DNA from 2 places in the Paraglaciecola sp. 25GB23A genome. Region 1 is predicted to be linked to the other one. Evidence: predicted binding sites of a transcription regulator. Region 1 holds the regulator's gene; the other holds the start of a gene.
The links. Region 1 encodes FNR, which switches genes on or off when oxygen is low (the NO sensors DNR and NnrR bind a similar motif). Its sites were predicted from a motif close to TTGATCTAGATCAA; they were not measured.
Positions count from the first base shown of each region.

Region 2: a site for FNR is predicted at 3,775-3,788, ahead of clpB (ATP-dependent chaperone ClpB). Genes of this name have one in related genera too.

Region 1 covers NZ_JBDYKM010000001.1:993,803-999,273, forward strand. Annotated here, with positions in the region: gene ABKW31_RS04250 (phosphoribosyltransferase family protein) at 1-527, shown strand, start outside; gene ABKW31_RS04255 (hypothetical protein) at 654-1,112, shown strand; gene ABKW31_RS04260 (ABC transporter substrate-binding protein) at 1,099-2,187, opposite strand; gene ABKW31_RS04265 (putative zinc-binding protein) at 2,477-2,851, opposite strand; gene fnr (fumarate/nitrate reduction transcriptional regulator Fnr) at 2,968-3,720, opposite strand; gene ABKW31_RS04275 (LysR family transcriptional regulator) at 3,827-4,729, opposite strand; gene ABKW31_RS04280 (MaoC family dehydratase) at 4,873-5,340, shown strand.
Region 2 covers NZ_JBDYKM010000021.1:57,266-62,736, reverse strand. Annotated here, with positions in the region: gene prsT (XrtA/PEP-CTERM system TPR-repeat protein PrsT) at 1-984, shown strand, start outside; gene clpB (ATP-dependent chaperone ClpB) at 1,066-3,636, opposite strand; gene pgeF (peptidoglycan editing factor PgeF) at 3,834-4,580, opposite strand; gene rluD (23S rRNA pseudouridine(1911/1915/1917) synthase RluD) at 4,583-5,471, opposite strand, start outside.

The DNA.
Region 1 (5,471 bases):
TCAAACTGGCGCAAATGGTTCTTGCCAGTGGTTTTAAACCGACTTTCATCATTGCGCTCTGGCGGGGTGGTGCACCGATTGGCATTGCCGTCCAAGAGTATTTAAGTTATCACGGTATTGAAACCGATAACATCGCGATCAGAACATCGTCATACGCCGCTGGTATTGATCAGCAATCTAGAGTGGTAAAGGTGCATGATCTCAATTATTTGGTCAAAAACGTGCAAGATCATGACAAACTGCTTATTGTCGATGACGTCTTTGATACCGGTCGTTCTATTGCTGCTGTTTTAGAGCAGCTGCGCGCTGCGACCCGATTGAATATGCCCACAGATGTGCGTATTGCGATCCCATTTTATAAACCTAGCCGCCGCGAAGTCGATTTTGAACCAGACTACTACGTTCATGAAACAGCGGCGTGGTTAAAATATCCACACTCTTTAGAAGGTCTCACCGTTGCTGAGATCAAAATGCACCGTCCTGAACTATACGAAATACTCAAAGCTCACTTACCAACAGTAAGTTGAAGCTCACTGTGAGCGTCTATTAGGCGTTGAAACCTACAATCCCTATAACTTATTGACAGAGAATTATGTTTTTTCTGCTTTTTTGCGTAATATAAAAACCATAAAGTGATGTCAGTTTATCGAGATATGAAGGTCATAAAATCAACTAATTATGCCAGCCAAGCAACGGCCTATAGCCATAAATTGGCACTTGGAATTGGGTCTGTACCCGAGGTTGTTAACTGGGCGAATTCTATTGCCTCTTCCTTGCATACTGCAGATGATTGCTTAACAGAATTGGCCGGCAGCGAGCAGCTGACAAGCAAACAAGTCCTTGTTATTTTAGGCCAGTTTATGCCACCGCCAGAGGATGATACTTGGTGGCGATTAACGAAAAAAATGATTTCTCAAGCATTAGATGAGAATAATATTCAAGCAGTAAGAGCCGTGTCTTATTTTTATGATCTGGCTGTCGATGGTGTTATTCCCCCATACGACCGTGAGGCTCTTTATCAGTTTGAGTTGGAATACGCCTGCCTTAACGAGGGTTTTGCTGAGCAAATCGAGGTAGATAATAAGGTCAAATACTTTTTTATTGCGACTTGAACTGGGCAAACTTTATGATGTTGTTTACAGTTAAGGGGAGAGGCGTTCCTTCTGTTTTACTGGTTGAAAACTGCTCAAATGCAACATGGTTCCAGTTATTTTTCTTTAAAAAATCCAGATAAGTATCGACATTTTGTCGAGTAATTAACTCAAATTGATAGGATTCTGGGTGGGTTGAAAAACGGTCAACACCGTTTTGAAAATCAACTATTTTAATAATCGCAATAGCGCCCATCAAAAAGTGTCCGCCCACTGAGGCACTAAGTTCACCTTGTTTTATTTTGGTAAGTGCTTCCGGAAGCCAATCGAAACCTCCTATCATTATCGGCTTATCAGAAAGCTGACGGTATTGTTTTAATGTTTCAATGGCTAATTGGTCACCTGCGCACCAAAAAATACTGGTAGCGGGGTAACGCTCAAGAATCAAGCCCATATTCTCTTTTAGGCTATTTGGATTCCAATGGCTGGGGAAAACTTGATTGAATCTAGGATCTCTATTGTGTTGCAGTTGGGTTAATGCATACTCTCTGGTTTGGGATAGATTATCAAAGTCCCCACCAATAGCTGTGATAGAGGGCTTAAGTGTAGGCTGTTGAATCTTTAACTCACCAAGCAGAGCATCCAGTAATAGTTGACCACCGGAAGCGTTGTCATAACTAACCTCACCAATCCAATATTTATATTTTTGTTGTGGCCGTTGTAATTGTTTCGCCTCGTCTCCTGAGAAAGCTTGTTCTAAAGTGACAAAGTGAATGCCACTTGCCTCAACTTTGTCAAATACTATTGTTGCATTGCCATAAAAGGGTCTAAAAATAAGATAGTCTGGTTTATTTTTACGCGCAGTAATTTCTTCGATAATACTGCGCACTGAATAACGATTTTCTCCACCATATATGACCTCTAAATTAACATCAACTCGCTCAGCTGCTGCGGCGCTAATATGATGAACCAGAGCCCAAAAAGCCGGGCCTTTATTGTCAGGTATGATCAAGCTTATGTTTATAGCAAATGCTAAGTTTGAAAAAGCCAACAGCAATAGAGAACTAAAAACCTGTATATTTAGTCGACAACTCATGGGCATTAATTCACTTAGTTTTAAATAGATACTGCAGTGCATCATAGTTGAAAGTTTGGCTATGAACCACCTTCTAATCATGCCACCAAAATGTTAAATCACACTAGTCTCACATTTTCTTATATAGCTCGGCGCTGCAAGCGTTAGATTGGCACATCAGACGAATTTGTTGAGCCTTATATTATTGAGCTGGATAAAATTAGCTTTAAAACAAGATAATAAGATAAAATCTAGATTATTTTAAATAAACTGGCAAGCAGGGTATTGCTCAAGCTTTATGGTAAAGACTTTAATTGGCTGAAGTTAATAAAGTTTGAATAGTTTTTAATACATGGGCCATCTGTGCGTAATTAAATGGGGAGTTATGGCTTAAATTATCGCTAAAGTCGGTCAGAACAATATGCCAAGTAGGGCAAATGTTGAGTTGGGATAAGGCATTTTTAGCACATTGTAATTGGCAACCATCAATCGCCATACATTGTTTACTGCTGCACTGCAGGGATGAAAGCATTGCGTCTGATTGAGCAAGCTCAATAATAGTGTAACCTTGGGCTATTCCTTCAATATCCATTACCTTAGATAAGTCATTGGCAAACTGCGCGTTTTCACAATTTTTTAGACAGGTAAATATTACTGGGAGTGAAGTGGTGAGATGCTCATTCATTGAATACCTTCTAATGCCAAGGGCAAACTTGCCTTTATAATATTGGCATTAGCATACTAGCTCAGTCGACAAGTGATCTTGATGTGTATCAATATTTGAGTTTATGGTGGTGAGGACTACTCGGCCCCTTTAGCCAGTTGTTGCAATCCTAGAACATCTTTAATGAGCACTTCTTTTTTATCTACTGCAATCACATCGGTTTTCTGCAAGCGGGCAAACGTTCGGCTTACAGTTTCAATGGTAAGTCCTAAATAGTTGCCAATATCAGTGCGCGACATAGGCAGTAAAAATGCGGTTGCCGATAATTTGCGACTACTATTGCGGGTTGAAATACTCAGAAGTAGAGAAGCAATACGGGCTTCAGCACTGGCTTTGCCTAACAAACTAATAATCTGCTGTTCGTGGGTGATTTCACGACTCATCAACTGTAAAAAATGGCGTTGCAATTTGGGCAACTGCACACTGAGCTCTTCAAGTCGACCAAAGGGAATTTCGCAAATCGAAGAGGTTTCTAGAGCAATAACCGAATTAGTGTAATTATTATTGGCTAAACCATCTAAACCCACTACTTCTCCAGGTAAGTAAAAGCCGGTCACTTGCTCGTCACCATTGTCACTGATAGTCAGGGCCTTAACTGCACCAGAACGGATGGCATATACAGATGTAAATGTATCGTTGGCTCGATACAAATATTCACCTTTATTTAAAGGTCGGCCTCGCTGAATAATTTTATTGAGTTGGTCAATATCATCGACGTGCAAACTCACAGGCATACAAATCGTATTGAGGCGACAATTTCCACAACTCAATTTTTGGTCATGGGTACATTGTTTGGTATGTGTTTGTGCAATTATTGAATTCGATTCCATTAGTATTTTTAACACCCTTGGTTTTTCGCACTTTGAAACTACATCATACTACGTGCAACAGATACAAATAAAGTGGATTGCGGTCGAACCAAGTCATCTCTCGATTTTAATTGGGGTGCAAGGCTGTTGCAACTTGAGCAATTTGTTCACGCATCCACATGTGAGCATAGTCTAAGTCAGCACTCACATGCCAATATAAGAAGTACTCAAGGGGAGGCAGATCAAAGGGTAATTCATAAAGCGAAATATCGTAGTGTTTAGCTAAATGATAAGGCAGACAAGAAATAAGGTCAGTTTTTACTATAGTGCTGGGAACCGTCAAAAAGTGCTGACTACGCAAAACCACATGACGTTTTGCCCCAAGTTTATCAATTGCTACATCAATAGGGCCTGCACCACTGCGACGATGTGAAATATTGATATGGCCAAGACGCAAGAAGGTCTCCATATTCATACCCTGCGCTAAATCAGGGTGATTTTTACGAGCTACTACCACAAGTCTGTCTTGGGCAATTTTTTGTTTGCACAAATGTGGATCGCTAAAAGATGAGGCATCGGCATAAAAATCAAGATGGCCGCTGGCCATGGCTGATACAACATTATTGCGCTCTAAATCGTAATTAGTTAGTGAAATATTGGGTGCACTTTTTTGTAATAATGCCGTTAGTCTTGGCATAATACTGACTTCAAGTAAATCTCGGGCAGCAAAGTGAAAAGTTTTTTCCGCTTTACTCGGGTCAAAAATATGGCTCTGTTGAACACTTTTGCGCAATAAGCCCAAAGCTTCTCTGGCTGGGCCAATAATATTTTGTGCCACTGGCGTGGGTGTCATGCTATGTCCGGTGCGCACAAACAAGGGATCATTTAACATATCACGCAATCTCGCTAGAGAATTACTGACTGCTGGTTGCGTAATACACAGCACATCTGCGGCTCTAGTTAGACTGCCTGCCGTGTAAATTGCGTCAAACACCGCAAACAAATTTAAGTCGATTCGGTTTAAGTTCATGTAAGGTACCTCAACTATTTATGGTAAGGATATTACCTTTATATTATTAGTTAAATCAATATATCAATATACAGAACATTCATTTTATTGATAGTTTGCGGTTTGCTAAACTTTGAATGAAATGAGCTAAAAGGATAACAACCATGCTAAAAACGTTGCTTGAATTGAATTTGAACGAACAACTACCTGCCAGTGATTGGATAAAAATCACTCAAAAGGATATTGATTTATTTGCCCAAGCCACGGGTGACCATCAATGGATCCATGTTGATCCAGAGCGCTGCGCTAAGGAAAGCCCATTTAAAGCCACAATTGCCCATGGTTATCTCACCGTTACCTTGATGCCCTCTGCTTTTTACCATATGTTTGCGGCCGACCCACAGTACAAAACAATTTTGAATTATGGTGTAGATAAAATACGCTTTCTTGAACCTGTTCGGGTTAATGAGCAAATACGGTTTATATCAACCTTGAGTCACGTTGTGCAAAAAAATTCTGGTTGTTTGTTTTATTTTGATACCGAAGCACAGATTGAAGGTAAAAATAAACCTGCGATGAAAGGTACGTTTTTAATGTTGTTAGTCGGTGCAACATTGGCTGAAAAGCAGTAAAACTTATTAGTTTCAAAGAAAGGTTGATTGATGAGGATACAAAACAAAATTTATAATTAATTTTGCTGATAGATATAAACGAGATTTTTACGCAAAATCTTCGTTTACTGGGGTAATTGGCCGTCACCATT
Region 2 (5,471 bases), on a different contig from region 1:
GTCAAAGAATTCCCTTTCGAACCCGAATTTGCAATCAAACGAGCCGAAGTACTTATTGCTAATAGAGATGTGGATGATGCCAAATTACAACTATCAAAGTTATATAATTTGTGGCTAGACAACCCCCAAAAACTCTTTCGTTTAAGTACTATGCAACAAAGCGTAAGTGATTATGATGGTGCCAATAATACCTTACTTAAAGCCTTAAGTTATTTACCCCAGCATTTATTGCTCAATTTAGAATACGCTAGATTAAACCTGCAGTTAAATGAAATTGTCGTTGCACAAGATGTTGCTAATAAAATGGAACAACAATATGGTAAAAACCCCAATATATTTTTACTTAAAGGGGACATCGCCCTCGCAAAACAAGATTTTCCAACAGCACACGGAAACTTTTTAGAAGCTATTAGATTAGAAGATAATTTTCAGTTGCCTTTGATTCGTCTATATGAGTTAGCTCGCCGTAGCATAAAAGTACAAGAGTTTGCTTCTCTAATAGAGCAGCTAGTTAAAGACCAACCTGAAAATGACTGGCGTAGAAAGTTGCTCGCGGACCAATTTATGAACCAAAATAAGTGGCAAGACGCTAAGCCGCATTATTTAAAATTAGTTGAAAAAGAGCGATTAAGCCGTGACTTCTCAATATTGAATAATCTGGCTAATATTTACATGCAAGATGACCTGCCAAAAGCATTGGCTTATGCAAAACGGGCTTTAGAAAGTGCCAGTACCGTGCCTGCAGTACTCGATACTCATGGCTGGATCTTAACTAAAATGGAGCGCTATGAAGATGGACTTGTTTCTCTTCGACAGGCCTATGCAATCAACTCTAATGATCCTGCAATTCGTTATCATATTGCCTACACATTACATAAACTTGGTCGCGTCGCTGAAGCTAAAGAAGAACTACAACAAGCCTTGGCATCAACAGTTGTTTTTAGTGAACGCAGTGACGCAGAAAAACTATTAGCATCAATTTAAATGGGTTAGCCCTAGTCACACCGCCAACTACAAAAAAGCCCAATTAAATTGGGCTTTTTTCATTAAGTTAGTAGTGCATTGTCAATTAATTGAAAAACCACTTTCACTTGCATCAATCTTAACCACTCCATCAACACCCAAGGTGCCCGCTAAGAGCTTTTGCGCTAATGGATTTTCAAGTTCTACTTGAATCGCGCGTTTTAGTGGCCTTGCACCAAATACGGGATCAAAGCCTGCATCCGCGAGTTTATCTAACGCGGCCAGGGTCAATTCCAATTTATAACCTTTGGCAGCCAGCCTTTCCCGTAAGGATAGAAGCTGAATTTTTGCAATCGACTTAATTTGCTCACGCCCTAATGGATGGAACACCACGGCGTCATCAATACGATTTAAGAATTCAGGTCTAAAGTGCTGCCCTACTTCCCCCATCACCAAGGCTTTCATCTGCTCATAGTTATTGGTCCGATTTGACTCTTGAATGATGTCAGAGCCCAAGTTAGACGTCATGATGATCACCGTATTTTTAAAATCGACGGTTCTGCCTTGGCCGTCAGTTAGGCGCCCGTCATCAAGGACTTGGAGTAAAATATTAAACACATCTGGATGGGCTTTTTCAACTTCATCCAATAAAATGACAGAGTAAGGTTTTCTGCGCACGGCCTCAGTTAAGTAACCGCCCTCTTCATAACCGACATAACCGGGAGGTGCACCGACCATGCGTGCAACCGAGTGTTTTTCCATAAATTCTGACATGTCGATGCGGATCATGGCATCTTCAGTATCAAACAAAAAGCTCGCTAGGGTTTTACACAATTCCGTTTTACCCACGCCTGTTGGGCCTAAAAACAAAAATGAACCAATAGGACGATTAGGATCAGATAAACCTGCCCGCGAGCGGCGTATGGCATTAGATACCGCATCAACAGCTTCTGCCTGACCTACAACACGTTTATGCAAAGCAGTTTCCATTGAGAGTAACTTCTCTTTCTCGCCCTCTAACATTTTAGACACAGGTATGCCGGTCCAACGCGACAATACATCGGCTATTTCATTCTCTGTCACTTTATTTTTCAATAAGGTCGTTTCGACATCTTCAGACTCAGTGGCTAACTCTAATTTACTTTCCAGCTCTGGTATTCTGCCATATTGTAATTCTGACATACGACTGAGATCAGAAGCACGACGAGCAATTTCCAAATCCAATTTGGCTTGTTCTAATTCAGAGCGAATATTTTGTGTGCCCTGCATGGCCTGCTTTTCAGCCAACCAAACCGTTTCTAAATCTGAAAATTTATGTTCTGCTTGTTCACGTTCAATTTCAATTAGCTCTAGGCGTTTATGACTAGCCTCATCTTTTTCTTTAGCCAAGGCCTGCTCTTCTAACTTAAGCTGAATAATGCGCCTTTCTAATTTATCCATTTCTTCCGGTTTTGAGTCCATTTGCAAACGGATACTCGATGCAGCTTCATCAATTAAATCAATGGCTTTATCAGGTAATTGACGGTCGCTAATATAGCGATGAGACAAGGTTGCAGCTGCTACTATTGCAGGGTCAGTGATCTCAACCGAGTGATGCAATTCATAGCGCTCTTTCAAGCCTCGTAATATAGCGATGGTATCTTCAACACTCGGTTGTTCAACCAGTACTTTTTGAAAACGCCTCTCTAACGCGGCGTCTTTTTCGATGTATTGGCGATATTCATTTAACGTTGTGGCACCGACACAATGCAGTTCGCCGCGAGCCAAGGCGGGTTTGAGCATATTACCTGCGTCCATGGCGCCTTCGCCTTTCCCGGCCCCGACCATAGTATGTAGTTCATCGATAAATAGGATCACACGGCCCTCTTCTTTGGCCAGTTCATTGAGCACCGCTTTTAAACGCTCTTCAAATTCCCCCCGAAATTTAGCCCCTGCGATTAATGCTCCCATATCAAGTGATAAAACACGCTTGTTTTTCAAGCCTTCAGGCACCTCGCCATTGATAATCCGCTGAGCTAAACCTTCAGCTATTGCCGTTTTGCCGACTCCTGGTTCACCAATTAATACCGGGTTATTTTTGGTACGCCGTTGTAATACTTGAATGGTACGACGAATTTCATCATCGCGACCAATAACGGGATCTAACTTGCCTTGTTCAGCTCGTTCAGTTAAATCAGTGGTAAATTTATCTAAGGCTTGACGCACATCTTCTGCGTTTTGATCAGTGACTTTTTGACCGCCGCGCATTTTTTCAATGGCTTTTTCAATTTTAGCTGAGTCAGCACCAAATTGTTTGAGGATTTCACCTAAGCGTCCCTTGTCCTCTAGTGCAGCAAGTACAAAAATTTCCGAGGTAATATACTGGTCGTTGCGTTTTTGCGCTATTTTATCACTCAGATTAAGTAAAACGACGGTGGTTTTACTCAGTTGAACATCGCCACCAACCCCTTCTACTCGAGGTATTTTGTCCAGAGCCTCGCCTAGCGCCGAACGTAAGCCATTGACGTTCAGTTGAGCTTGATCAAATAAAGAGCGAACTGAGCCACCTTGCTGGTTCAACAAAGCACTGAGCAGATGCACCGGTTCAATATATTGATGGTCTCGGCCTAATGCTAATGATTGAGCCTCTGACAAGCCCATTTGTAATTTGCTGGTAAAACGGTCTAATTGCATATTATGACTCCCAAAAAAGATAACCAGACTCTGGTTACCACTAAAACTAAGTTGTTCTAGTTATGGGTATAAAATGACCGCAATACAAGTAGGGTTATTAAAGTTGAGTTGAAATGACACACTAAATATAAGCAATATTTGATCTTAATCAAATCTCGACATTACCAACCAACACAGCGGCATAGCTTTATATTGGCTTAACCAATAAAGATAGCACTGACCATTCTTCCTGTTGTTTTTAGCCCCTGATGAGTGGCGCGGCGATGAGAAAAAAATAAAGATTTTTGTTGATAGCTGCAATATTCACCACCGCTGACATTTAATACCCCTAGGGAGGTTAATTTTTGACGCGCAATTTCATAGAGATCGGCTAAGTATTTAGGCTCTGTAGGAGAGTAATTGACTGACTTAACAAAAGCATGTGGGAATTCAATAAAAGCCTGCTTTACTGCCTCACCTACCTCGAAATGTTGTTGACTGATGGCAGGCCCAAGCCACGCCAAGATTGAGGCATTATCGCAATCCATGCTCTCCAACGTTTTTTCGATAACTCGATTGGCCAAACCACGCCAGCCTGCATGAATCGCAGCGACCAGAGTACCTTGAGTATTACATAATAATATGGGCAAACAATCTGCTGTCATTACTGCGCAAACTTGATTTTCTTTATAAGAAAAACAGGCGTCAGCCACGAGTGGGTGGCTCTCATTTTTGGGTAATTCAATGCACACATTACTGTGGGTTTGATCTAACCATTGAAATCTGCCGCTATTGGGCAGTTTGTTGCGATTACGTTCGACCAATACAGGATCGTCACCAACGTGCTGCCCCACATTAAAAGTGTCAAAAGGAGGGAGGGACTCCCCTCCACTACGACAACTTGTATAAGCGTAAATATTACTCGGCGCAGCCCACTTGGGTTTTATAAAAATTGGCTCAGCCAAGCTTAAACATCTCCGCTACCATTTATCGTCTTGTCTTCTCGAATCACAGACAGCAAGTGCACAAAGTCATCTGGTAAAGGGGCTTTCCAACTCATCCAGTCACCTGTGACGGGATGCACTAATTCCAGCTGAACTGCATGCAGAGCTTGGCGGCGAAATGCCCTTAAGGTTTCAATAAATTCTTGGGTTGCAGCCTTAGGGGGACGAGGACGACCACCATAGGCTATGTCGCCCACCAGCGGGAAACGGATATGTGACATGTGCACACGAATTTGATGGGTACGGCCTGATTCGAGTTTAAGTCGCAAATATGTATGGGCACGAAATTTTTCTTTAACCCGGTAATGGGTTACCGCATCTTTACCTGATTCTCGCACAGCCATATTAGTCCGTTTGGTTTCATGCCGACCGATAGGTGCATCAACGGTTCCACCTGCCACCATGGTGCCATAAACAATAGCTTCATATTCGCGGCTAACTTCTCTGGCTTGCAATTGCTCAACTAGTTGGGTTTGAGCGATGATGGTTTTGGCCACCACCATCAATCCGGTTGTATCTTTGTCTAAACGATGCACAATGCCCGCACGAGGTACATTCGCTATTTGTGGTGCATGATTTATCAGTGCATTAAGTACTGTACCATTGGCATTGCCCGCACCAGGGTGCACAACTAAATTTGCCGGTTTATTGATAACCAGTATGTCATCATCTTCATAAACGATATTCAGCTGAATATCTTGTCCTTCGTGCTGAACTTGCATTTCTATCAGGGCATTGATTTCAACGAGCTCTTCACCAACCAATTTTTCACGTGGAATATTAGCAATTTGCTCATTTACTTTGACACAATCACTTAAAATCCATTCTTTTAAGCGAGAACGTGAATAATCA